Regions from separate parts of the Klebsiella terrigena genome, predicted to be linked through region 1. Evidence: predicted binding sites of a transcription regulator. Region 1 holds the regulator's gene; the other holds the start of a gene.
What was found. Region 1 encodes LexA, which represses DNA repair genes until DNA is damaged. Its sites were predicted from a motif close to TNCTGTATGTACATACAGNA; they were not measured.
Positions count from the first base shown of each region.

Region 1 (12,001 bases):
AGTACGCAACCGACGCGATGACCTCCAACGGCAAAGGCGTTCCGCAGGGCGGCAGCATTAACAACGACGGTACCATGTGGCGCGTGCTTGACCACGGCGCGATCTCCATGGGCGATAGCTGGGACATGATGTACGTTGCGATGTACCAGGATATCAACCTCGACAACAACAACGGCACCAAATGGTGGACCGTCGGCGTACGTCCAATGTACAAATGGACGCCGATCATGAGCACCCTGCTGGAAGTTGGCTACGACAACGTAGAATCGCAGAAAACCGGCGACAACAACAACCAGTACAAAATCACCCTGGCACAGCAGTGGCAGGCTGGCGACAGCATCTGGTCGCGTCCGGCAATCCGCGTATTCGCAACCTACGCCAAGTGGGATGAGAAATGGGGCTATGCGAACGGCGACTCCGGTACTGGCTACACCTCCGGCGTGGCGTATAACGACACCTCTGCGAAGACCTTCAGCCGTGGCGATAGCGACGAGTGGACCTTCGGTGCCCAGATGGAAATCTGGTGGTAATCCTGCCTGACCTGTCATGACCAAAAGAGGGGCGCAAGCCCCTCTATCTTAGGCCCTGCGAGCTATTGCCTGGCTACCGCTCGGCCATCGGAATTGAGGTGATAACAATGAAAATGAATAAAAGTCTCGTTGCCCTCTGCCTGTCCGCCGGCCTGTTGGCCAGCGTACCCGCAGTCAGTTTTGCCGATGTGAATTTTGTGCCGCAGAATACCGCTGCCGCACCGACGATCCCCGCCTCCGCGCTACAGCAGTTAACCTGGACGCCGGTCGATCAGTCAAAATCTCAGGTCACCAACCTCGCGACGGCAGGACAGTCGCTGAATATTCCCGGCATCACCGGGCCGGTCGCCGCCTATAGCGTCCCGGCGAACATCGGTGAGCTGACCATTACCCTGACCAGCGAAGTGAACAAGCAGACCAGCGTTTTTGCACCGAACGTGCTGATTCTTGACCAGAATATGACGCCATCTGCGTACTTCCCGAGCAGCTACTTTACCTACCTCGAGCCGGGCGTAATGAGCTCGGATCGCCTCGAAGGGGTGATGCGTCTGACGCCGGCGCTGGGCCAGCAAAAGATTTACGTCCTGGTCTTTACCACGCCGCAGGATCTGCAGCGGACCACCAAATTAATCGATCCGGCGAAGGCCTACGCCAAAGGTACGGGTAACGCGGTACCGGATATTCCGGACCCGATTGCCAAACATACCACCGAAGGTACCCTGGGTCTGAAGGTGAAAACCTCTTCCGGCTCCAGCGTGCTGGTTGGCCCGCTGTTTGGCTCCTCCGGCCCGGGTCCGGTTACCGTCGGCAATACGGCCGCGCCGGTATACAGCGCGCCGGCCGCCGCTCCGGTTGTGGCTCCGGTCGCCGCACCGGCGGCGAAGAGCGAGCCGATGCTGGACGATACGGAAACCTACTTTAACAACGGCATCAAGCAGGCGGTTGCGAAAGGTGATATCGACAAAGCCCTCAAATTGATGAACGAAGCCGAGCGCCTCGGCTCGAAATCTGCCCGTTCCACCTTTATCAGCAGTGTAAAAGGCAAGGGGTGATCGTCTCCCCACAATGCTGATGTTTAGGCACAGCCTTTAGGTGCGTCCGCCTGGACGCACTTTTTTTTCTCGCGCGCGGCTGCTGTTGCATGGCTGTTGCGCGGAAGATCGTATCTTGATGTTTGCCCGCCCCGATCGGCCTATTCTGCGATACAATGCCTTCACGTTATGTATCGGAGAATCAGGCATGTCACATCCTGCGCTTACGCAACTGCGTGCGCTGCGCTATTTTGCCGCTATGCCCCCGCTGGAACCCTCGCTGCGCGACTGGCTGCTGCTGGAAGACTCAATGACCAAACGCTTTGAGCAGCAGGGGAAAAAGGTTAGCGTTATGCTGGTCAACGAAGCGTTCGTTGGACGTGAAGCGCTGGTCGGCGAAGAAGCGCTGCTGCCGGATGAAGCGCGTTACTGGCTGCGGGAAATTATTCTCTGCGCCGATAATGAACCCTGGCTGGCCGGGCGCACTCTCGTTCCGGAATCGACGCTGAGCGGCCCCGAACTGGCGCTGCAGCAGCTTGGACAGACGCCGCTGGGCCGCTATTTGTTCACGTCTTCGACGTTAACCCGTGATTTTATTGAAATTGGGCGCTATGCGGAGCTCTGGGGGCGTCGTTCCCGCCTTCGGCTGAGCGGTAAACCGCTGCTGCTGACAGAGCTGTTTCTGCCGGCATCGCCGCTGTATTAAGAGGAAGAGAAAATGGAGTGGAGTCTGACGCAGAATAAGCTGTTGGCGTTTCATCGCCTGATGCGTACTGACAAACCGATCGGCGCGCTGCTGCTGCTGTGGCCGACGCTGTGGGCGCTATGGGTAGCGACGCCAGGTATTCCGCCGCTGTGGATTCTGGCCGTTTTTGTCGCCGGAGTGTGGCTGATGCGCGCCGCCGGCTGCGTGGTCAACGACTATGCCGACCGTAAGTTTGACGGTCACGTTAAACGCACCGCGCGTCGCCCGCTGCCCAGCGGCGACGTGACGGAGAAAGAGGCCCGGGTGCTGTTTGCCGTGCTGGTGGTGCTCTCATTCCTGCTGGTGCTGACCCTCAATACCATGACCATTCTGCTGTCGGTGGCGGCGCTGGCGCTGGCGTGGGTCTATCCATTTATGAAACGCTACACCCACCTGCCGCAGGTGGTGCTCGGCGCGGCGTTTGGCTGGTCGATTCCGATGGCCTTCTCCGCGGTGAGCGAATCGCTGCCGCTGAGCTGCTGGCTGATGTTCCTCGCCAACATTCTGTGGGCGGTGGCCTACGATACCCAGTATGCGATGGTCGACCGGGACGATGACCTTAAAATTGGCATCAAATCAACGGCGATTTTGTTTGGTGAAAACGACCGCCTGATTATCGGCATGCTGCAGATCGCGGTGCTGGTATTGATGGGCGCGGTAGGCTGGCTGAACGGCCTGGGCTGGGAATACTACTGGTCGCTGTTTATCGCGGCGGGGCTGTTTTTCTGGCAGCAGAAGCTGATTTTCCGTCGTGAACGCGACGACTGCTTCAAAGCGTTTTTAAACAATAACTACGTTGGGCTGGTGCTGTTCCTCGGCCTGGCGATGGGCTACATGGCGTAGTTTCCCCAGTCTTCGTTATGACTCCCCGGCCTGCGATGCGCAGGCCGGGGCAGGTCTCAGGCGCTACGCTTCATCCTGCGCGGCGCTTTCAATCGTCAGACGCACATCCGAGGTAATCAGGTTCGCCAGCATCTGGTAAACCTTCAGCGTCTCTTCCGGCTCGGCGTCGCCGGTATCGCTAATGTAGCCTTCGTCACGCAGCGTCAGTACCAGAGTACTGAATACCGCCTTATCGAAGAACTCCGGCGCGTTGATACCGTGCAGAACCGACAGGCGCTGGGCCATCGTGCGACTCTCTTTCTCCAGCGAACTGCGGTTAATCGAAGGATTCGCGCTCAGCAGCCAGAAGGTGATGGCGTAGCGCTGGAGCGTTTCACGCGCGCCGGCGGCCAGCAGCTGCAGCAGGCGGGAGTGCGACGGGTTGATGCTTATCTCATCATCGCTCAGCACCAGCAGGCCCTGGCGCTGCATCTCAGCGGTCAGCGCATCGATAACGCTCGCCAGCTCCTCTTTTTCCCAGCGCAGGAACAGCTCGGCCTTCAGCAGCGGATAGAACATCTCGACGTGACGCAGCACCTCCGCGCGGGTGATCCGCCGATGCTGGGTCACAATCGCCGCCAGCAGCGAAGGCATCATCAGCATATGAGCGATGTTGTTGCGGTAGTAGGTCATCAGCACCGCCTGCTCGCGCGGCAGAATAATGATGTCGCCGATGGTGTCCTTCTCGACCTCGAACTTATTCATCTTCAGCGCGTGGTCAATCAGCTCGCTGGCGGAAGCCGCCGGCGTGGTCGCGTCCGGAGAGTAGGGCACGTTACGCAGCAGATCGAGATAGCACTCAAGCTGCTGGGTCAGCTGCTCGCGGGTCAGCGAACGCTGGCGCGATGCCAGCAGCGCGGTACAGCACAGGTTCATGGCGTTTGCCGCGCCGGCGTTGTTGATGCGGACCATCAGATCGGCGGCGATGCTGTTTACCGTCGGCGTCAGCCAGGACGGGCGAATGGCTTCGATAGGATCGATAGATTCGCGCCACTCCGGCACGTGCTGGTTGAGATAGGTCATCAGCGGCAGCGGTTCGCCGAAGTTAACGTACCCCTGGCCGAGGTTACGCAGCTTGCTCAGGCCGCGCAGCATCTGCGGCAGGCTCTCTTTCTCTTTCGTCGCGCCGCGCAGCTCTTTGGCGTAGGTTCCGACTTCCATCACGTGCTCGTAGCCGATGTAGATGGGAACCAGCGTGATTGGCCGGGTGCCGCCGCGCAGCATCGCCTGAATAGTCATCGACAGGGTGCCGGTTTTCGGGTCCAGCAGGCGCCCGGTACGGGAGCGTCCGCCCTCGACGAAGTACTCCACCGAGTAGCCACGGCTGAACAGCTCGCCAAGATATTCGCGGAATACCGTTGAGTAGAGCTTGTTGCCCTTAAACGTACGGCGAATAAAGAACGCGCCGCCGCGGCGGAAAATCGGCCCTGCTGGCCAGAAGTTGAGGTTGATGCCGGCGGCGATATGCGGCGGTACCAGCCCCTGGTGGTAGAGCACGTACGAGAGCAGCAGGTAGTCCATATGGCTACGGTGGCACGGAACGTAGACGATCTCGTGCCCTTCATGCGCCAGCTGCCGCACGCGCTCGGCGTTGTGAACGTTAATGCCCTGATACAGCCGGTTCCAGGTAAAGCCCAGCACGCGGTCGGTCAGGCGAATCATCTCGTAGGAGAAGTTGGCGGCGATCTCTTCCATCAGCGCGATGGCGTTTTGCTGCGCCTTCTCGTGGGAGATTTTCTTGCTGCGGGCTTCGTCTTCCACCGCACGGGCGATGGCTTTTGACGCCAGCAGCTTGTTGAACAGATCCTGACGAGCGGGCAGGCGCGGGCCGACGGCGGCCAGGCGCTGGCGGGCGAAGTGCATACGCGCCACGCGGGCCAGCTTCTGGGCGATGGTTTTGTCGGTTCCGTGCTCGGACGCCATTCGGCGTAGCGACACCGGCGGCGAGAAGCGCACGAAGCTGTCGCGGCCCAGCCACAGCACGGCGAAGAATTTCTGAATACCATTAAGCATGCGCAGCGGCGGATTGAGCTCGCCTTTTTCGCGCCCGGGCGCACGACCAAACATCACCGACACCGGCACCATTTGCACATCGAGGTCAGGGTGGTTGCGGTGCAGATCCAGGTAGTCGTGGAACAGCTTGATGGACTCTTCTTTCGGCGTGTAGTAGGTAAATACGCGCGGGCCGCCATGGATGAAGACGTAGCGGGGCAGCAGGGTGCCGTCGATTTCGAGCGGCTCGAGCGGATCGGCTAAATCGTGCTCCAGGCACTGCGCGCGCAGCGTCAGCAGGTCTGCCTTCGAGTTATAGGGCAGAACGTACATAATCGGACGCGAGGTATCCAGTCCTAATTCCTGAGCAGGCTCTGCGGGAATAGACTTGCTTTTTACCAGCAGCCGTAATGGTAAATTAAGTAATTTATAGTAAATTCGTTGCCAGCCGGACATAAACGATGTGAAGCCTCTGGTTAATCATGCAAATGCGCGGCAAGAATAACAGAAAGTGCGCAAAATTTCCGTCGCCACGCGGCAAACGCGTACACTCATTGACGTCATTTACATAAAAAGGTTCTTTTGATGGCCAATAATACCACCGGGTTAACCCGAATCATTAAAGCAGCAGGGTATTCCTGGAAAGGTTTTCGTGCGGCATGGATAAATGAGGCCGCCTTTCGTCAGGAAGGGATCGCCACCGTTATTGCCATTGCGATCGCCTGCTGGTTGGATGTTGACGCCGTGACGCGCGTGCTGCTGATAGGCTCGGTCCTGTTAGTGATGATAGTCGAAATTCTTAATAGCGCGATTGAGGCGGTGGTGGACCGGATTGGCTCCGAGCACCATGAGCTTTCCGGACGGGCGAAGGATATGGGCTCTGCGGCGGTCTTTCTGGCGATCGTCATCGCGCTGATCGTCTGGGTTACGCTGCTGTGGTCGCACTATCGCTAAGCGCCGCTAGCATCAGGCTATCGGGTTTGCCGTCCACCGCCCCGGTTTAGCGTCCGTGGGCCGGAGGCCGGCGAGCCTCCCTCCACGCGTTTTTTTGTCTCGCGTGGAGCCGCAGCGCCTCGCCACCATCCCCTCTGCGTTAACCGGCTCCGGCGGGCATCAAAACAAAAGAATCTCCTGATTTATGTGTGAAATTTGATTCCAAAATCACCGTTAGCTGTATATACTCACAGCATAACTGTATATACACCCAGGGGGCGGAATGAAAGCGTTAACGACCAGGCAGCAAGAGGTGTTTGATCTCATCAGGGATCATATCAGCCAGACGGGCATGCCGCCGACGCGTGCGGAAATTGCTCAGCGCTTGGGGTTCCGTTCCCCAAACGCGGCGGAAGAACATCTGAAAGCGCTGGCGCGTAAAGGCGCAATCGAGATCATTTCCGGTGCCTCCCGCGGTATTCGTCTGCTGACTGAAGAAGAGCCCGGCCTGCCGCTGATTGGCCGCGTCGCTGCCGGCGAGCCGCTGCTGGCGCAGCAGCACATCGAAGGCCACTTCCAGGTCGACCCGGCAATGTTCAAGCCGAGCGCGGACTTCCTGCTGCGCGTCAGCGGTATGTCGATGAAAGACATCGGTATTCTGGACGGCGATCTGCTGGCGGTACACAAAACGCAGGATGTGCGCAACGGGCAGGTTGTGGTCGCACGCATCGATGAAGAAGTGACGGTTAAACGCCTTAAAAAGCAGGGTAACGTCGTCGAACTTCTGCCGGAAAACAGCGAGTTTTCACCGATCGTGGTGAACCTACGCGAGCAAAGCTTTACCATTGAAGGTCTGGCCGTCGGCGTCATCCGCAACGGCGAGTGGCTGTAAGCGCCTTCTCTAACGCAGCATCGTCTGATGCATGATGCTGCGCTATCTCTCCTCGCTCAGGCTTTCCCCCATGTTTTTTAATGCTGCTGATAAGGCCCTGTGGCGCCTGGCGCTACCGATGATTTTCTCCAATATCACCGTCCCGCTGCTGGGCCTGGTGGATACTGCGGTCATCGGCCATCTTGATAGCCCGGTTTATCTGGGCGGCGTGGCGGTCGGCGCGACGGCGACCAGCTTCCTGTTCATGCTGCTGCTCTTTCTGCGAATGAGTACCACCGGCCTGACGGCGCAGGCGTTTGGCGCAAAGGATCCCGTTCGCCTGGCGCGCGCGCTGGTGCAGCCGCTTGGCCTGGCGCTGGCCGCCGGTCTGCTGATCGTTGTGTTTCGTATTCCGCTCATTAACCTCGCGCTGCATATCGTCGGCGGCAGCGAAGCGGTGCTGGAGCAGGCCCGGCGTTTCCTGGAGATCCGCTGGCTGAGCGCTCCGGCATCGTTAGCTAACCTGGTGCTGCTTGGCTGGCTGCTGGGCGTCCAGTATGCCCGCGCGCCGGTGATCCTGCTGATTGTCGGCAACCTGCTGAATATTGTCCTCGATCTGTGGCTGGTGATGGGTCTGCACATGAACGTGCAGGGCGCGGCGCTGGCGACGGTGAGCGCCGAATACGCCACCTTTATCATTGGTCTGCTGATGGTGAAACGCGTGCTGACGCTGCGCGGCGTGTCGTTCGCTATGCTCAAGGGCGCCTGGCGCGGCGACATCCGGCGGCTGCTGGCCCTCAACCGCGACATCATGCTGCGTTCGCTGCTGCTGCAGCTCTGCTTCGGGGCGGTGACCGTGTTCGGTGCGCGTCTGGGAGGCGATATCGTGGCGGTGAACGCCATTCTGATGACCATGCTAACCTTCACCGCCTATGCGCTGGATGGCTTTGCCTACGCCGTGGAGGCCCACTCCGGGCAGGCCTACGGCGCGCGCGACGGCAGCAAGCTGCTGGAGGTATGGCGGGCCGCCTGTCGACAGTCCGGCATGGTCGCGCTGGCGTTTGCGCTGATCTACAGCGTGGCGGGCGAGCAGATTATCGCTCTGCTGACCTCAATACCTTCGCTCCAGCAGCTCGCCGACCGCTATCTGTGGTGGCAGATGATTCTGCCGACGATCGGCGTCTGGTGCTATCTGCTGGACGGGATGTTTATCGGCGCGACGCGCGGCAGCGAAATGCGTAACAGCATGGCGGTGGCCGCCTTGGGCTTTGCCTTAACCCTGCTGACGCTGCCGGTGCTCGGTAACCACGGACTGTGGCTGGCGCTGGCGGTGTTCCTGGCGCTGCGGGGCCTGTCGCTGGCGCTGATCTGGCGGCGGCACTGGCAGCGTGGAACCTGGTTTTCATAACGTGTTTTGTCGTAAAGATGGTTAAAGATTCCGAATAATAAAATTAACTCAGAATTCTCATCTATAGTTAATCATACGTCCGGCACACAGCGGGCTGTTAACTCACCGAACGATGAGGATTGAATTATGAATAAAGACGAAATCGGCGGTAACTGGAAACAGTTAAAAGGTAAGGCCAAAGAGCAATGGGGCAAGCTTACCGACGATGATATGACCGTCATCGAGGGCAAGCGCGACCAGCTGGTCGGTAGAATCCAGGAGCGTTACGGCTACGCTAAAGATCAGGCAGAGAAAGAAGTGTCTGACTGGGAAACCAAAAATGACTATCGCTGGTAGCGATCGGACATAAAGCGTTAACCCTTTGTTTTAACGCATTGTTATTGCCTGCCCGAACGGTACAAGGACGTACGAAAATCCCCTGATTCCCGCTGCGGCTAACGCCTCAGCGGGCTTTCTTTTTAATCTGGATGGTGTGGTCGTGGTGACAGTGCCCCGGCGTGTTGCAGGCTTCTACTTCGACGCATCCCGCGCACAGCCCGTGTGCTTCAATGACGTTATGGCGCAGGGCGAAGCCCATTTTTGCCGCCAGCGTATGCATGATGTCCTCTACGCCTTCCGCGCACTCTTCTTTCACCACGCCGCAGCGATCGCAGATAAACATCGCTGAGCTATGGGTTGGCTGATCGAACAGATGGCACAGCACATAGCTGTTGGTTGATTCCACCTTGTGCACGAAACCCTGCTCCAGCAGAAACTCCAGCGCCCGGTAGACCGTTGGCGGCTTGGCCTGCGGCTCTTTACCGCGCAGCAGATCGAGCAAATCGTAGGCGCTGATCGCCCCCTGCTGCAGACTCATCAGGCGCAACACTTCCAGGCGCTGCGGAGTCAGGCGCACGCCCCGCTGCGCGCAGAGCTTTTCAGCATGCGCTAACATTTCTTGCGAAGTGGACTTATCCATGAGCATCCTCTGGTTGCGTAACGATGAAGTTGTTACTTTATCACGATCCAGGCAAAACGCCGAGAACCCACGGTTTGTGCTATACCTGATGCATCTCATTTTCGGGAGAAAACGATGAAACGACCTGATTGCATTCGACATTGGCGCGAGCTGGAGGGGCCGGATGATGCCACCTATCCTGACAGCACCGAGCTCTTTTCCATCGGCGCGCCGCTGGCCCGGGGTTTACGGCTAAACCGGCTGGGGATCCATCATGAACGCCTGCTGCCGGGGCGTCGCACCTCTTATCCGCATGCGGAAAGCGATGAAGAAGAGTTTATCTACGTGCTGGAAGGGTATCCGGAAGTGTGGATAAACGGCTATCTGTGGAAGCTGGAACCCGGGGACAGCGTGGGTTTTCCCGCCGGTACCGGGGTATGCCATACCTTCCTGAACAACACCGAGGAGGAGGTGTGCCTGCTGGTGGTCGGCGAAGCGAATAAAAAATTTAACCGGATCTACTATCCGCTTAACCCCAGCTACGCCGCGACGCGCCAGGATCGCTGGGTTGACCATCCGCCGCAGTTCTTCGGTCCTCACGATGGCAAGCCGCGCAGGAAATAGCGTTTTTCTCACCCCAGGATATGACCATTGGCGCTATGCGCCTGTGGTTTATCTTTGTGCTATAGTAGCGCCCCTTTTTACCCGGATGCCTGTTTATTCGCCATGATGCCAGAATCAACTTCTACCGCTTTTGCTGCCCACCGTTTTTCCATCGCACCGATGCTCGACTGGACCGACAGGCACTGCCGCTACTTCCTGCGCCAGCTGTCGCGCCATACGCTGCTGTACACCGAAATGGTGACCACCGGGGCGATTATTCACGGTAAAGGCGACTATCTGGCCTACAGCGAAGAGGAGCATCCCGTTGCGCTACAGCTGGGCGGTAGCGATCCGGCTGCGCTGGCGCAGTGTGCGAAGCTGGCGCAAGCGCGCGGCTACGATGAGATCAACCTCAACGTCGGCTGCCCGTCTGACCGCGTGCAGAACGGAATGTTCGGCGCCTGCCTGATGGGCAATGCGCAGCTGGTTGCCGACTGCATTAAGGCAATGCGCGACGTGGTCTCGATTCCGGTAACGGTAAAAACGCGTATTGGCATTGATGACCAGGATAGCTATGCGTTCCTGTGTGATTTCATCGATACCGTATCCGGGAAAGGCGAATGCGATATGTTTATCATCCACGCCCGCAAAGCCTGGCTTTCCGGCCTGAGCCCGAAAGAGAACCGCGAGATCCCGCCTCTGGACTACCCGCGCGTCTACCAGCTAAAGCGTGATTTTCCGCATCTGACGATGGCGATCAACGGTGGGATCCGCTCGCTGGAAGAGGCGAAGCTGCACCTTGAGCATATGGACGGTGTGATGGTTGGGCGCGAAGCGTACCAGAATCCAGGCATGCTGACCGCGGTTGACCGGGAGATTTTTGCGGCCAGTGGCGCGGATACTGACCCGGTTGCCGTGGTGCGCGCCATGTATCCGTATATCGAGCGTGAGCTGAGCAACGGGACCTATCTTGGCCATGTGACCCGCCATATGCTGGGCCTGTTCCAGGGGATCCCCGGCGCTCGCCAGTGGCGTCGCTACCTGAGTGAAAACGCACACAAGGCCGGGGCGGATATTAACGTCCTGGAACACGCGCTGAAGCTGGTGGCCGATAAGCGTTAACGTTTCGCTAAAATTTAGTCAAATACGCCACGCCCTGAAGTTAACTTCAGGGCGTTTTGCTTTAAATTCAATAAATTATAATTGGCACGCTTCTTGTAATGCCTGAGTACAGAGGGCTATTGCTTTGGAGAGAAGACGATGCTGGAACTGCTATTTATTATTGGTTTTTTTGTGATGCTGCTGGTGACCGGCGTGTCGCTGCTGGGCATTATTGCCGCGATTGTTGCGGCGACGGCGCTGATGTTCGTCGGCGGTCTGTTTGCGATGATGATTAAACTGCTGCCGTGGCTGCTGTTGGCCGTTGCGGTGGTATGGGTGATCCGGGCGATAAATAAGCCAAAAATCACCCGCTACCGTAGCAACAACCGCTGGCGTTATTAAGGTAGTGAGTGGTAGGTCACAACCTGAGGAATTTTGCATAAAACGGCGTAGGTTTTGCTTATTAAATCTGTCACTATTAGCGCGTTAACGAATTCATCGCGCTGTACCCTACATACAGCCGAACTAAAAAAAGTAAGGGCTTCCATTTGGAAGCCCTAAACTTTTCTACCCTCCCGACTCTCCCGTCATACTTCGAACTACAGGTGCGTTGGCTGCGTTAACTCACCCCGGTCACTTACTGGAGTAAGCTCCCGGGGATTCGCTATCTTGCCGCCTTTCTGCCGCCCGGATTATTTAGGGAGGTTTCCCGTTCAGGCAGCAGGGGCGTTTTGCTATTACGGCAGCAGCAGGCTTGAGCCTTCGGTGGCGCGGCTTTCGAGCACCTCGTGCGCGCGTCGTGCGTCGGCCAGCGGATATTTTTGGCTCTCGGCAACGTCGACGTTTATCACCCCGCTGGCGATCAGCGAAAAGAGCTCGTTACTGGCTTCCACCAGCTCTTCGCGGTTGGTGATATAGCCCTGCAGAGAAGGGCGGGTAACGTACAGCGAACCTTTCTGGTTGAGGAT
Region 1 covers NZ_CP050508.1:5,263,132-5,275,132, reverse strand. Annotated here, with positions in the region: gene HCK03_RS24735 (maltoporin) at 1-530, shown strand, start outside; gene malM (maltose operon protein MalM) at 638-1,582, shown strand; gene ubiC (chorismate lyase) at 1,770-2,267, shown strand; gene ubiA (4-hydroxybenzoate octaprenyltransferase) at 2,280-3,149, shown strand; gene plsB (glycerol-3-phosphate 1-O-acyltransferase PlsB) at 3,213-5,636, opposite strand; gene HCK03_RS24710 (diacylglycerol kinase) at 5,766-6,134, shown strand; gene lexA (transcriptional repressor LexA) at 6,397-7,005, shown strand; gene dinF (MATE family efflux transporter DinF) at 7,076-8,392, shown strand; gene HCK03_RS24695 (CsbD family protein) at 8,519-8,728, shown strand; gene zur (zinc uptake transcriptional repressor Zur) at 8,835-9,350, opposite strand; gene HCK03_RS24685 (cupin domain-containing protein) at 9,465-9,953, shown strand; gene dusA (tRNA dihydrouridine(20/20a) synthase DusA) at 10,056-11,054, shown strand; gene pspG (envelope stress response protein PspG) at 11,193-11,435, shown strand; gene HCK03_RS24670 (quinone oxidoreductase) at 11,771-12,001, opposite strand, start outside.

Region 2 (12,001 bases), 2.0 Mb from region 1:
GCTGCAGCTGACGCTGCTGTATAACACCTCGGAAAACCACCAGAAGATTGCCATCGCGGTGGCGTCAATGTGGAAGAAAAACCTCGGCGTCGACGTCAAGCTACAGAATCAGGAGTGGAAAACGTATATCGATAGCCGAAACACCGGTAATTTTGACGTGATTCGCGCCTCGTGGGTGGGCGATTACAACGAGCCTTCCACCTTCCTGTCGCTGCTGACCTCGACCCATAGCGGCAATATCTCCCGCTTTAACGATCCGAGCTATGACAAGATCTTAGCCCAGGCGGCGCAGGAGACGTCGGATAAGGCGCGTAACGATGATTACAACGCGGCAGAAAAGATAATCATGGCCAAAGCGCCCATTGCGCCAATTTATCAATACACCAACGGACGTTTGATTAAGCCGTGGCTGAAGGGCTATCCGATTACCAACCCGGAAGATGTCGCCTATAGCCGGACAATGTATATCGTCAAGCACTAATCAGTACCGGTTGCCTGATGGTGTCAGGCAACCATCGCTAAACCCAGAACTGGCGCGGCTTGTTGCGCCAGGTTCTCTTTCAGACCCTCGCTCAATCTGAGCGGGGAGTCGTCAAAAGCTGATAAAGCAACAATCATTCATCCCGCTCCCTTAATTTTCGGTAATGTACAGAAAATTATATTATTTACGGGATATTGAGATGAAAAAGCCTATTATTTCCACAGTATTGGGTTTTGTGGTACTGATGTTGACCGGATGCACAACGACATACACGATGACAACCCGGTCGGGAGAGCATATTGAAACTCAGGGAGCGCCTGAGGTGGATGCTGCGACGGGCATGACGAAATACGCTGATGCTTATGGTTATCATCGCGTCATCAAAACCGGTGAGGTCGTTCAGACGACAAAAGGGGCAACAAAGCTGGGATGGTGATGTGAGATTTTCATTTGATGGAGGGTAAAAGCGGTAACCCGATAATCGTTCTACCGCTTAAGGAAGTGCCGGTCATCATACAATTATGCGCCAAACGCACCGTCGATGGTGTGCATGGCTCCTGTCACAAATGACGCTTCCGGGCCTGCCAGCCAGGCGACCATTCCCGCCACTTCTTCAGGGCGTCCATGCCGTTTGATAGCCATAAAGCTGTGCATCAATTCTTTCATTGGGCCATTTTCCGGGTTGGCATCGGTATCGATGGGACCGGGTTGCACGACGTTAACCGTAATCCCGCGCGGGCCAAAGTCACGCGCTAAGCCGCGTGCTAACCCTTGCAAGGCCGACTTGCTGACGGCATAGGCCGCCATTCCCGGGACCGGCATACGGTCGCCATTTACGGAGCCGATAACAATAATGCGCCCGCCTTCAGGCATTTTACGGGCCGCCTCGACGGCAGCATGGTAAGGCGCGTGAATGTTGATACGGAACAGGCTGTCGATGGCATCGCTATCTTGCTCCAGCGCATCACCGAAAATGGCGATACCGGCATTGACCACCAGCACATCCAGCGGCCCGCTGTCACGCACCCGCTTTATCACCGCGTCACGATCGGCGCTGTCCGTCTGAACTGCGGTACTTCCGGTTTCCGTTGCCAGTTTCGCTGCGGCTTCCGGCGATCCGGCGTAGGTGAAAACGACTGAAGCGCCATCTGAAGCAAAGCGTCGTACGATAGCCGCGCCAATACCACGACTCCCGCCCAACACCAGTACCGATTTCTTGTGTAATGCAGCCATAAACCTGTTCCTCATGATATTGTAGTGATGATTACAATATGCTTCGAAAGATCATGCCGTCAAGGAGTAATGTAGTGAGCACTACAAAAAATAGTCGCACCCCGGGACGCCCCCGCCAGTTTGATCCCGTGCAGGCCATTGAAACCGCGCAACACCTTTTTCACTCACGGGGTTATGACGCAGTCAGTGTTGCTGACCTGACAAAAGCGATCGGCATCAATCCGCCCAGCTTCTATGCTGCCTTTGGCAGTAAGTTCGGGCTGTATACCCGCGTATTGGAGCGCTATAGCCATACCGGCGCGATCCCTTTTACGTCGCTTTTGCGTAACGATCGCCCAGTAGTTGAATGTTTGATAGATGTTCTGAACGAGGCAGCGAGACGTTACGTTACTGATTTGACCGCTGCCGGGTGCCTGGTGCTGGAAGGCACCCATTGCAACGATCCCGAGGCTCGCGAGGCGGCGTGCGCGCTGCATACTGCCGCTGAAAATAGCCTTCGGGACTATATTGCCAGGCAATATCCGCAGGACGCCGTTCGGTTGACCGACTTTATGAGTACGCTGATGTCTGGTCTCTCCGCGAAAGCGCGGGCAGGGGATAGCCTGGAGCGTCTACGGGAAACCGTACGCCTGGCGGGTCTGGCGCTGCGACAGATACTTTCACGCTGATGCCAGCGTTTCAATTAAATGACTGTTTTTAGCCAGGATTCAATATCCTGAGTCGGAATATTATTCTGTACATTCCAGGTGTTGATCATCGGCCACCACATGCCGTCTCCCCTGGCGAAAGCTGCACGATAGCGAAGCATCGGGTCACCCGGATTTAAACGCAGTTCATCCAGTAGCGTGGGTAGGGTCAATACGTCTTTGGCAAAGGTTTGATTTGTCACGCGTTCAACGGTTTCCGCCAGTTTTCCATAGGAGGTTGTTTCACCCGCGACAAATATCACTTCATTTATGATTCGCGGCTGATGCAAATAAATTTCGGTGGTTAGTCGGCCAATATCCGCAGGAGAGGTGACGGTCACCTGCGTGTTCCATCCCCCAAGCGCATTGATGGTATTTTCGGATAAATTCACCACATCGAATGCCGGTTCGAAGAGAAAACTGGTAAACATGCCGGTTGAAACAATGACCCATTGCGTCGTGTTTTGTTCCCGCAGCAGCGTCCTGACGTCATACTGCTCGTCCCAGACGGGTTGACCGCTCCCTTTGCCGACCACATCGTAATTCACGCCAAACTGCCAGGGGAAATAGCGGCTAACGCCAGCTTCCAGCACCGCGCGGGTAATTTTTATCTGGGTACCTGCGCCAGCGACAAACCCCATGCAGTTAATTACGGTATCAAAATCCGCAAAGTAGTTTTTTAATGATTCAATCGCGCTAGCGGCGACATCGACAGCGATAAATTCTGCCCCCGCATCAGACAGTTTTTGATGAGTTTCAGATTGCAGTTTGCCTTGTGTATCCCAGGAGCCGGGCGACACGATAACGGAGACGGCGCCATTGTGCTGCGTGACAGCCGGAATCAGTGAGTCCAGCACGGCGGCCCCCAGTTGTCCCGCTCCCAGCACTAATACTCTCTCGCTCGTCTTAATATTACGTTCTTTCATGTGGAACCTCACTTTGTTAAATCGCCTGTTTTCTGCGAGTAGAGAAAGGTTACGTCAGCGTGCCTCATTCGATAAGACGATGAATACAGGTTAGACTGTTCGTAAAAATGGGATAATCAACGCGTTCAGGCACGGTGGGAATATGGATAAGCTGGAATCAATGCAGGTCTATGTTCACGTGGTAGATACCCATAGCTTCGCCAGGGCGGCAGAAGTGCTGGGGCTACCGCGTTCAACGGTATCGCGGGTCGTTAAGGCGCTGGAGGCATACCTGGGGATTCAGCTTTTACAGCGTACCACCCGCAAACTTAGCGTGACCGCAGAGGGCCGCCGTTACTACGATGAGTGCAAAAGTCTCCTGGCGGATATTGCAACAATGGAGTCTTCATTTCCCGGCAGAACTGCACAGCCCAGAGGCCGTTTTAAAGTCGGGATGCCGCAGTCTCTCGCCCGACATTGCATTCTTCCCCGGCTCCCGGCATTTCTGCGCCAGTATCCCGAACTGGAGTTGATACTCTGTTCCAGCGATAACGTGGAAGACATCATTCAGGAAGGGTATGACTGCGTGATCCGCACCGGCAGGATCGAGGATTCAACGACGCTGGTCGCGCGACCTCTGGCGAATTTTAGGTGGGTGGTTCTGGCGTCGCCGACGTACATTGAGCGCCATGGCAAGCCAGTGACGTTTGACGATCTGGAAAGGCATCATGCAGTTGGCTACCTGAACCACCGCACCGGACGTACCACCGAGTGGTTTTTTACACGTGATGACGGCGATTGTGCGATCCGTATGAAAGAGACGCTAGTCGTTGATGATACGGATGCCTACATCCAGGCTGGTATCGAAGGTCTTGGACTCATTCGTGTTGCCAGCTATCTGGTTGCGCCATATTTGAAGAGTGGGGCGCTGGTTTCCTGCATGGACAATTTTACTTTCGATCTGCCGCTTTCCCTTGTCTATCCGCAAAACCGCTATCTTCCGCCTTCGGTTCGCGCTTTTTATGAGTGGAGCCGTGCAGTTTTGCACCAGCAGGTTATGTAGTGCTCTGCATGGCCTGTTTTAACTTTTCCATCAACCAGTTCAGCGCAGGATCCTGTACCCGGCGCTTGTGGCGCAAAATGCACAGCGTAAAAGTGGGATAATTCACGGGCGTTTCGCTGGAGCGCAAAGCAAAATGCTGCTGCCAGCGTTGGGCCAGCCCGTCGGGAACCGTGGCGAAAACCGGCATGGTGGTTAACAGCAGAGGAAAGGTAGAAAAATTCGCTGTCACATAACGCACGTGACGTTGTAACCCCTGATCGGCGAGCTGGCGGTCAATTTCGCTGTGGTTTGATTCGCGATACGACACCATGATGTGCTCATAAGCGATAAAGTCGTTTATCGACAATGGCCCATCACAAGGGATCTGTTGTGGCGACCAGAGCGTGGAAACCCCCATCGTCATGACCGGCTCGCTGACGACTTCACCGGTGCTCGGCTTATTCAGCGAAACGGCAATATCAATAACATCGTCTTCCAGTAATCGACGAACCTGAAAGGGATCGGCGGCGACAATATGCAGCTCCACGCCCGGTGCTTCATGGGCGATGGCGGGCAATAAATCTGGCATCAGCCAGTGCTCGCTCCAGTCGCTCATGCCCAGTCGAAAGGTGTGCTTTGCCGTGGCGGGAGAGAAGTCCTGTGCACCAAACATCACCGTATGCAGGTTTTCCATCAGCGGCTGCATATTGACCATCAACGCTTCAGCGCGCGGTGTCGGCAGCATCCCTTTGGCGCTGCGTACAAACAGCGGGTCGTTGAACATCTCGCGCAGCCGTTTCAGCGCCCCGCTGATGGCGGGCTGCCCCAGATGCAGAACCTCTGCGCTGCGGGTGACGCTGCCCTCCCGGTATAGCACCAGAAAGACTGTCAGCAGATTCAAATCTATTCGGCTGAAATCATTTTCAATGATTTTCTTCATCATAATAATCAATTTGAATGTTATTCCTGCCAGAAGGATAGTGAACATCACCCGGAAAAATCAACCATGCGCGGAGGGCTTGATGCAACAGTATCGAACAGGCGACAGCGTTATTTTTAAAGTGCTGGAACGTGAAATTCACATTTCGGTAGCGGATTTATATCCAGACTCTCTCCAGTCAGCGGATTCTGATGAGGCTAACCAACCGGTTTCACTATCAATACATAGTTGGGTCGTCCGCACCCCCGACGATATTATTGTGATTGATACCGGGACCGGTAACGACCGCGATCGCGGGAATAATCCGTTTTATCATCAGTTAGACACGCCCTATCTGGAGAACCTTCTGGCAACAGGTATCAAGCCGGAAGAGGTGACGTTGGTATTAATGACGCACCTGCATACTGACCATGTCGGCTGGAATACCGTTTGGCGTGAAAATCGTTGGGTGCCGCTGTTTCCTAATGCGCGATATTTCTGCTCTGAGAAAGAGCTGATGCGGGTAAAAGACAGCGAACGCTACCGGAATTTATGGCTCGACAGCCTGCTGCCGGTGATTGAAGCGGGCCTGCTGGAAACAATAGATGTTGCTGCACAGCCGTTGTTTGGCGGACGAATATGCTATGTGCCAACGCCCGGGCACAGCCCCGATCATGCGGCATTGATATTGTCCTGCGGCGGTGAATATGCCTTTTTTGCCGGAGATATTGTGCATTCACCGTTGCAGTTTAGCCACCCGGCATGGAATTCGGTGTTTTGCGGCGACCACGAGCAGGCGGAAAAATCCCGACATTGGGCGATGGCGTGGTGTGCGGAACATCATGCCCTGTGGCTTAGCGCACATTTCGCCGGACAGTCCTGCGGCTGGCTTAGCGTCGACGGGCATGGGAACTATGGCTGGATGGAGGCGAGTGACAATAATGATGAATAACCGATCTTTCATATTGGTTTTCGGCGCAACGGGTCAGCAGGGCGGCTCCGTGGCAAGGGCGCTACTCAATAACGGCTGGCCGGTACGCGTTATGGTGCGTAATCCCTCCTCTCAGGTATCGCTCGCCCTTCGGGATTCGGGTGCTGAAATGGTGACCGGGACGTTCGATGATGTCGACGCGATGAGAGATGCGATGAAAGGCGTATACGGCGTTTTCAGCGTCCAGCCCAGTTCACCGGGAGGGACGGTAACCGACGACGATGAAGTTCGCTATGGTAAGACGATCGCCAGTCTTGCCGTCGAGTACGGTGTACAGCACCTGGTCTACTCTTCAGGTAGCGCGGTGGGTGATAAACCAACGGGTCTTGCGCATTTCGACACAAAAGCTGAAATCGAACGCTATATTCGTACGCTGCCAATTATTTCGACTATCGTGCGACCAGCCATGTTTATGGAACTGCTGGTGATGCCCGGTTTCGGGCTTGATGAAAGCCGTTTTACCTTTTTTATGCAGCCTGAAGGCTTCGTGCAGGTTATCGCGGTTGAAGATATCGGTAAAATTGTCGCCGCGATTTACGCTGGGCCAGAGCGGTTTAAAGGTAAAACGTTTGACATCGCCAGCGATGTCGTCACTGGTCAGCAGCTTCAGGAACGGTTCTCCGCAGCAGCAGGGCGGCTGATTCCCTATTCTCGTTTTTCCGATGAGGTGCTGGCCGCCAATCCCTTTCTGCAAAAGCTGACCGCGCTGGTGGATGATGGACGGCTGGTGGGGCACGCCTCCCTGGAGACGATGCGGCAAATGAATCCGCAGCTGCAATCCTTTGAGTCGTGGCTGGCGGGAAGCGGGCGAGAGGCTTTCGAACGGGCGCTGGCAACCTCTGCCAGTTGGGAGTTTAACCGGTAAACCCGCTTTACCCGGCTCCAGCAATGTGGCGCCGGGAAGGGGCTATCGGGACGATAATAGCGAGGCGTAATCCATATTCTGCAAATCGTCGAGCAGGCCGGGGCCGGTGGGTTGCCAATTCAACTGCTGACGCGTCCAGACCGATGATGCACGCAGGTTCATGGCGGCGAACATCGCGAACCAGTCAAAATGCGTTTGCGCCTCTTAAGGCGAGAGCGATATTAGCGGCAAACAGAAACTTTTTTGCCTGCGGTAATAATGTCGGTATCGGTTTTTGCAGATAAGAAAAAACCATTATCAAACATAATGTTATGGGACGAGTACATAACCAAGCACCCGTAGTTCGTTATCTCATCGTGATTCGGTAATGGCGCGGTTCTCCACGCCATTACCGCCTGCCAGCGGCCTTCGCCCGCTTTGACGTGTCGGTTCAACCTATTGCTGCTGCAGCACTTCGGCAAATTTCGCCAGCCACTGCGGGTGTGCGGGCCAGGCGGGAGCGGTGACCAGGTTGCCGTCAACGTGCGCCTGATCGATACCGATGTCGGCATAGTGTCCGCCGCTGAGCCGGACTTCCGGAGCACAGGCCGGATAGGCGCTGCAGGTACGTCCTTTTAGCACGCCGGCCGCGGCCAGCAGCTGCGGGCCGTGACAAACGGCGGCAATCGGCTTACCCGCGCGGTCAAACGCCTGCACCAGCTTGAGCACCTCCTCATTCAGGCGCAGATATTCAGGCGCCCGTCCGCCGGGGATCAGCAGCGCGTCGTAATCCTGTTCTTTCACTGCGGAAAAGTCGGCGTTAAGAACAAAGCGGTGGCCGGGTTTTTCGCTATAGGTCTGGGCACCGTCAAAATCGTGGATCGCCGTCATGATGTAGTCACCTTTGGTTTTATCGGGGCACACCGCGTCAACCTGATGACCAATCATCTGCAATGCCTGAAACGGCACCATCGTTTCGTAATCTTCGGCGTAGTCGCCCACCAGCATCAGAATCTTCTTGCTCACCATCATCACTCCTGTACGTATAAAGGTGTCTAAGATATAGCCTGGTGGAAGAGGGAATGCGAACCGTCAATTTCTGCCCTGGGAGCTTCATTCCATCCGCCGGCGGCGGATTTCTGAGCTGTTGCTTGCGGATGCGACATTCCGCCATTTATTTGCCATACAATTGTAACGAAAACGATTGCTTACTGGTTTTATATGGTTCTTAATGTTACCCATAACATTAAGTGATGGATAAAGGGATGTTGTGAACGTTGCTGAAACTGGTGCCACCCTGTTATGGCTTGTCGGTGTTATCGTGGTTATTTTTGCCATCGATCTTAAATTTAAGCGTAAATATCGGCGTAAGCGAACGAAGGAGTAGGTTTGCCGGCCGTCTCCTCGGCCAGTGCGTCAGCGGCTCCGGGTGACGGATCGGAGAGAGGTGACGGCAGCGGAAGGAAGCGGCGGGCACCCGCGGTGGTAAAGCGCTTCTGCAAAGGAGAGGGTTCTGCAAAAAAGAAGAGGGCGGCGGTACGGAAAAACGATAATCGCTGACGTGCGGTATGTAGGATCAGCGACAGGGAGTTTGGTGATTCGACGATGGCCCGAAGAGCAATCAGAACTCGTCGGGGTTATTGGATACAGCGATTCCAACTTTTGCCAGACTCAATACGAACAGACTAAGCACGGCAAGCGTTGTTACAACAATCATAAGTGTGGTCACAGCAGTCTCGATAGTTTTATACAGACAGTAATCAGACTGCGTACCTGAGCAATAGTTCCGCAAATAAAAATAAACAGAACCCGTTCGGGATGCGATGGCCTGACGTGATGCAATAATATATTTCTCGCTTCCCCAAGCCTGGGTACAGCGCAGTAATTCTGGCTATTTAAGCTATTTCAAAGAGATACCGTCAAGGACGGCCCCTGCGCGCGCCCGGCTGCGTAGGTTAAAGGGACTCAACGCGTGCTCGTCCCCCTAACGTTGTTGCCGCTAGCGTCTTTTTTTGAAGGTAAACTTTTGTTTCTTGCGATCTCTTATATACGAAATAAGAGAAAAAACAGCGACCAGGAGCAGTGCGACCGCCAGTGCTAAAAAGAGTAAATTCGCCATACGCGTTTATTCCCCGAGAAATTTATGGATATTCTTGCTTTTATGCGAAGAAATTTACTCTCGCATTAAGAAAAATCCTAATGAAATATTTTTCATAGTTATCAAAAAAAATTTTTTAATGATGTTTATGAATGAATGCTGGGTTTTCATATGGATGCCTTCGCATCGGTGTAGCATAATATTTCAATTAATCGCCGCTATTTTGCTTAAAGATGCTAGAGGGGATTTGGGCTGTGAGGGCCAAAAGTGAGCATCATTTGTGCCGTTTTCATGAACTAACTGACTGAAACAATTTAGAAACATAGGCTCACCCTCGGACGAAAATCGCCGTGAAGGGAATGCGTAGGGAAAAGGATGCCGCCGATCGGTGTTGCCCGCGTAAGCTGCCGGCCGTTGCCAGAATATTTTGCGGCAACGTTGCCTGAAAAAAGGGCTATGGGTACGACGGGAGTTATTCCTCAGCCGCTATGGTCGGGATAATCTGCAGTGGGTTTCATTATATTCAGATTGTGAATATAAAATTACGTAATATTCAGGGAGTCAGTTTGTGTCTGGTGTTGATGCCGCTACTTGTTTCTCTGGTCGCGGATAAATTTAAGTCAGGTGAACAGGAGAGCGTATTTAAACGGCCGGCGAGCAGCGCCGGTGGCCAGGGAAAATATTTGCAGGGCAAATTGATATCCAGGGAACAGTATTGGGTAATGCTAACGCTGGTCCCTGAAAAAACGCTGTTGATATCAACGCGGCGGCCTGGTTTATTCGTCTGCGGTCATCCACATATCCGCTTCTTCAAACATCTCCTGAACGGCGCGGCTGATCTGCTCCTTTTCATGCTTGCTGGCATCCGTATTGATGGCGGGCAGCGTCATCATCGGCTTAACGCGAACGTCAGCTTCAGGAAAAATGCGGTGAATACGTTTGGTGAGTTCAGCCATAATGGTCTCTCTGGCCCCGGCTAACCCTTCAAAATTTCTTTTGTCATAAACCAGTTCTACAAACATGCTTTGGCTCCTGTAACGGTAGGCAGTAGTTATACTGTTTTTTTGTACAGTGTCAAGGCGAGAGGGAGAACAGCGCGCATTTTCCGCCTCGCCAGCCGGCCAGCACAGGGCTTGTACGTAATAAGCGGTGGTCGGTTATTCAGCTACTGAACAACCGTTAATCGACGTTGTTAAAATAGTCTCGCGCAACCGCCTCGACGTTCTTCGCGTCAATTCCCGTTTTTTCAGTAATCAGCTCGATGAACTGCTTAAACTTGTCGGTCATTACGTTGCCGCCATCCCAGTGGGCAACGTAGAAACGGCACTGATAGCGATAAAAGTGGAGGGTGGTATCTCCTAACGTGTAGTACATAAGAATCTCCCGTTCAGTATGTCGGACGAATCGCCATAGTTTGTGGTTATGGTACCTCACCATAACGCGCTGCTTGCAAGCATCTATCCTGCTACGAATCGCGTGAGATTGCCAGAGACGCGTTATTTTTAGCGCCGCCTGGCGCTGCGAGCCGCAGCATCCGCCTAAATATGGCCGAACTTCAAGGCCTTCGCGATAACGGAGCATGAGCGGCTTGATTAACCCTGATGATTTATTAATACTGTATATAAACACAGTTATTATGCCAGGTGAGTTTATGTTGACGTTCTACAAGCCGGTTGAGTCGTCGCCACGGTTTTTGGTGCCGCTGTTTCGCGATCTTGTTCCCTGCGGCTTTCCCAGCCCGGCCCAGGACTATGTCGAGGATACCCTTGATTTGAATAAGCTGGCCATCAGGCACCCAAACGCGACCTACTTTGTCAGGGTGAGCGGTGATTCAATGACGGGGGCCGGGATTGATGATGGCGACCTGCTGGTGGTTGACCGCTCGCTAACCGCGGAGCATGGCGATATTGTGATTGCTGCCGTCGCCGGCGAGTTTACCGTCAAGGAGCTGCAAACCCGGCCTGTCCTTCAGCTCATACCGCGTAACCTCAGCTATTCCCCCGTTGTCTGTCAGCCGGGAGAGGAGCTGCAAATATTCGGCGTGGTCACCTTCAGCTTAAAATCACACCGACATGTTCGCGCTTGTTGATGTCAACAGCTTCTATGCCTCCTGCGAAACCGTTTTCCGGCCAGACCTGCAGGGAAAAGCGGTGGTGGTGGTGTCAAATAACGATGGCTGTATTATTTCACGCTCGGCGCAGGCAAAGGCGCTGGGTATTCCCATGGCGGCGCCTTATTTCAAAATTAAAGACGATCTGCAGCGTTTGCAGGTGGCTGTTTTTAGCTCGAACTATGCCCTCTATGCCGATCTCAGCCACCGGGTGATGATGACGCTAACGGAGATGGCGCCGGCGATTGAAATCTACTCCATCGATGAGGCCTTCGTTAATTTAGCCGGTATCTCCAGCTATATGCCGCTTGAGACCTTCGGCCAGCAAATGCGCGCTCGGGTCCTGAAGCATACCGGACTTACGGTTGGGGTTGGCATCGCGCCGACTAAAACGCTCGCCAAGCTGGCGAATTTCGCGGCTAAAACGTGGAGTAAAACCGGCGGCGTGGTCGAACTATCGAATCGCGATCGCCAGCGTAAGCTGCTCGCTCTGGTGCCGGTGCATGAAGTTTGGGGCGTGGGTCGTCGGATCGCAAAAAAGCTGGAGCTGATGGGCATCGAAAACGCGCTGCAGCTTGCCGACAGCTCTACCTGGGTGATACGTAAGCACTTTAACGTCGTGCTGGAGCGCACGGTGCGCGAGCTGCGGGGGGAATCCTGCCTGCAGACGGATGAGTTTGCGCCGACCAAAC
Region 2 covers NZ_CP050508.1:3,262,296-3,274,296, reverse strand. Annotated here, with positions in the region: gene HCK03_RS15380 (peptide ABC transporter substrate-binding protein) at 1-481, shown strand, start outside; gene HCK03_RS15375 (YgdI/YgdR family lipoprotein) at 681-917, shown strand; gene bdcA (SDR family oxidoreductase) at 1,001-1,714, opposite strand; gene HCK03_RS15365 (TetR/AcrR family transcriptional regulator) at 1,789-2,382, shown strand; gene HCK03_RS15360 (aromatic alcohol reductase) at 2,397-3,326, opposite strand; gene HCK03_RS15355 (LysR family transcriptional regulator) at 3,469-4,368, shown strand; gene HCK03_RS26400 (LysR family transcriptional regulator) at 4,361-5,287, opposite strand; gene HCK03_RS15340 (MBL fold metallo-hydrolase) at 5,370-6,218, shown strand; gene HCK03_RS15335 (NmrA/HSCARG family protein) at 6,211-7,122, shown strand; partial or broken gene HCK03_RS26395 (hypothetical protein) at 7,165-7,311, opposite strand; gene HCK03_RS15330 (DJ-1/PfpI family protein) at 7,558-8,130, opposite strand; gene HCK03_RS26655 (YnaM/YnfT family protein) at 8,723-8,818, opposite strand; gene HCK03_RS15325 (small membrane protein) at 9,101-9,220, opposite strand; gene HCK03_RS15320 (DinI family protein) at 9,976-10,221, opposite strand; gene HCK03_RS15315 (hypothetical protein) at 10,379-10,573, opposite strand; gene umuD (translesion error-prone DNA polymerase V autoproteolytic subunit) at 10,851-11,288, shown strand; gene umuC (translesion error-prone DNA polymerase V subunit UmuC) at 11,272-12,001, shown strand, end outside.
Region 2: the regulator LexA is predicted to act here: its motif matches at 10,813-10,832, upstream of umuD (translesion error-prone DNA polymerase V autoproteolytic subunit).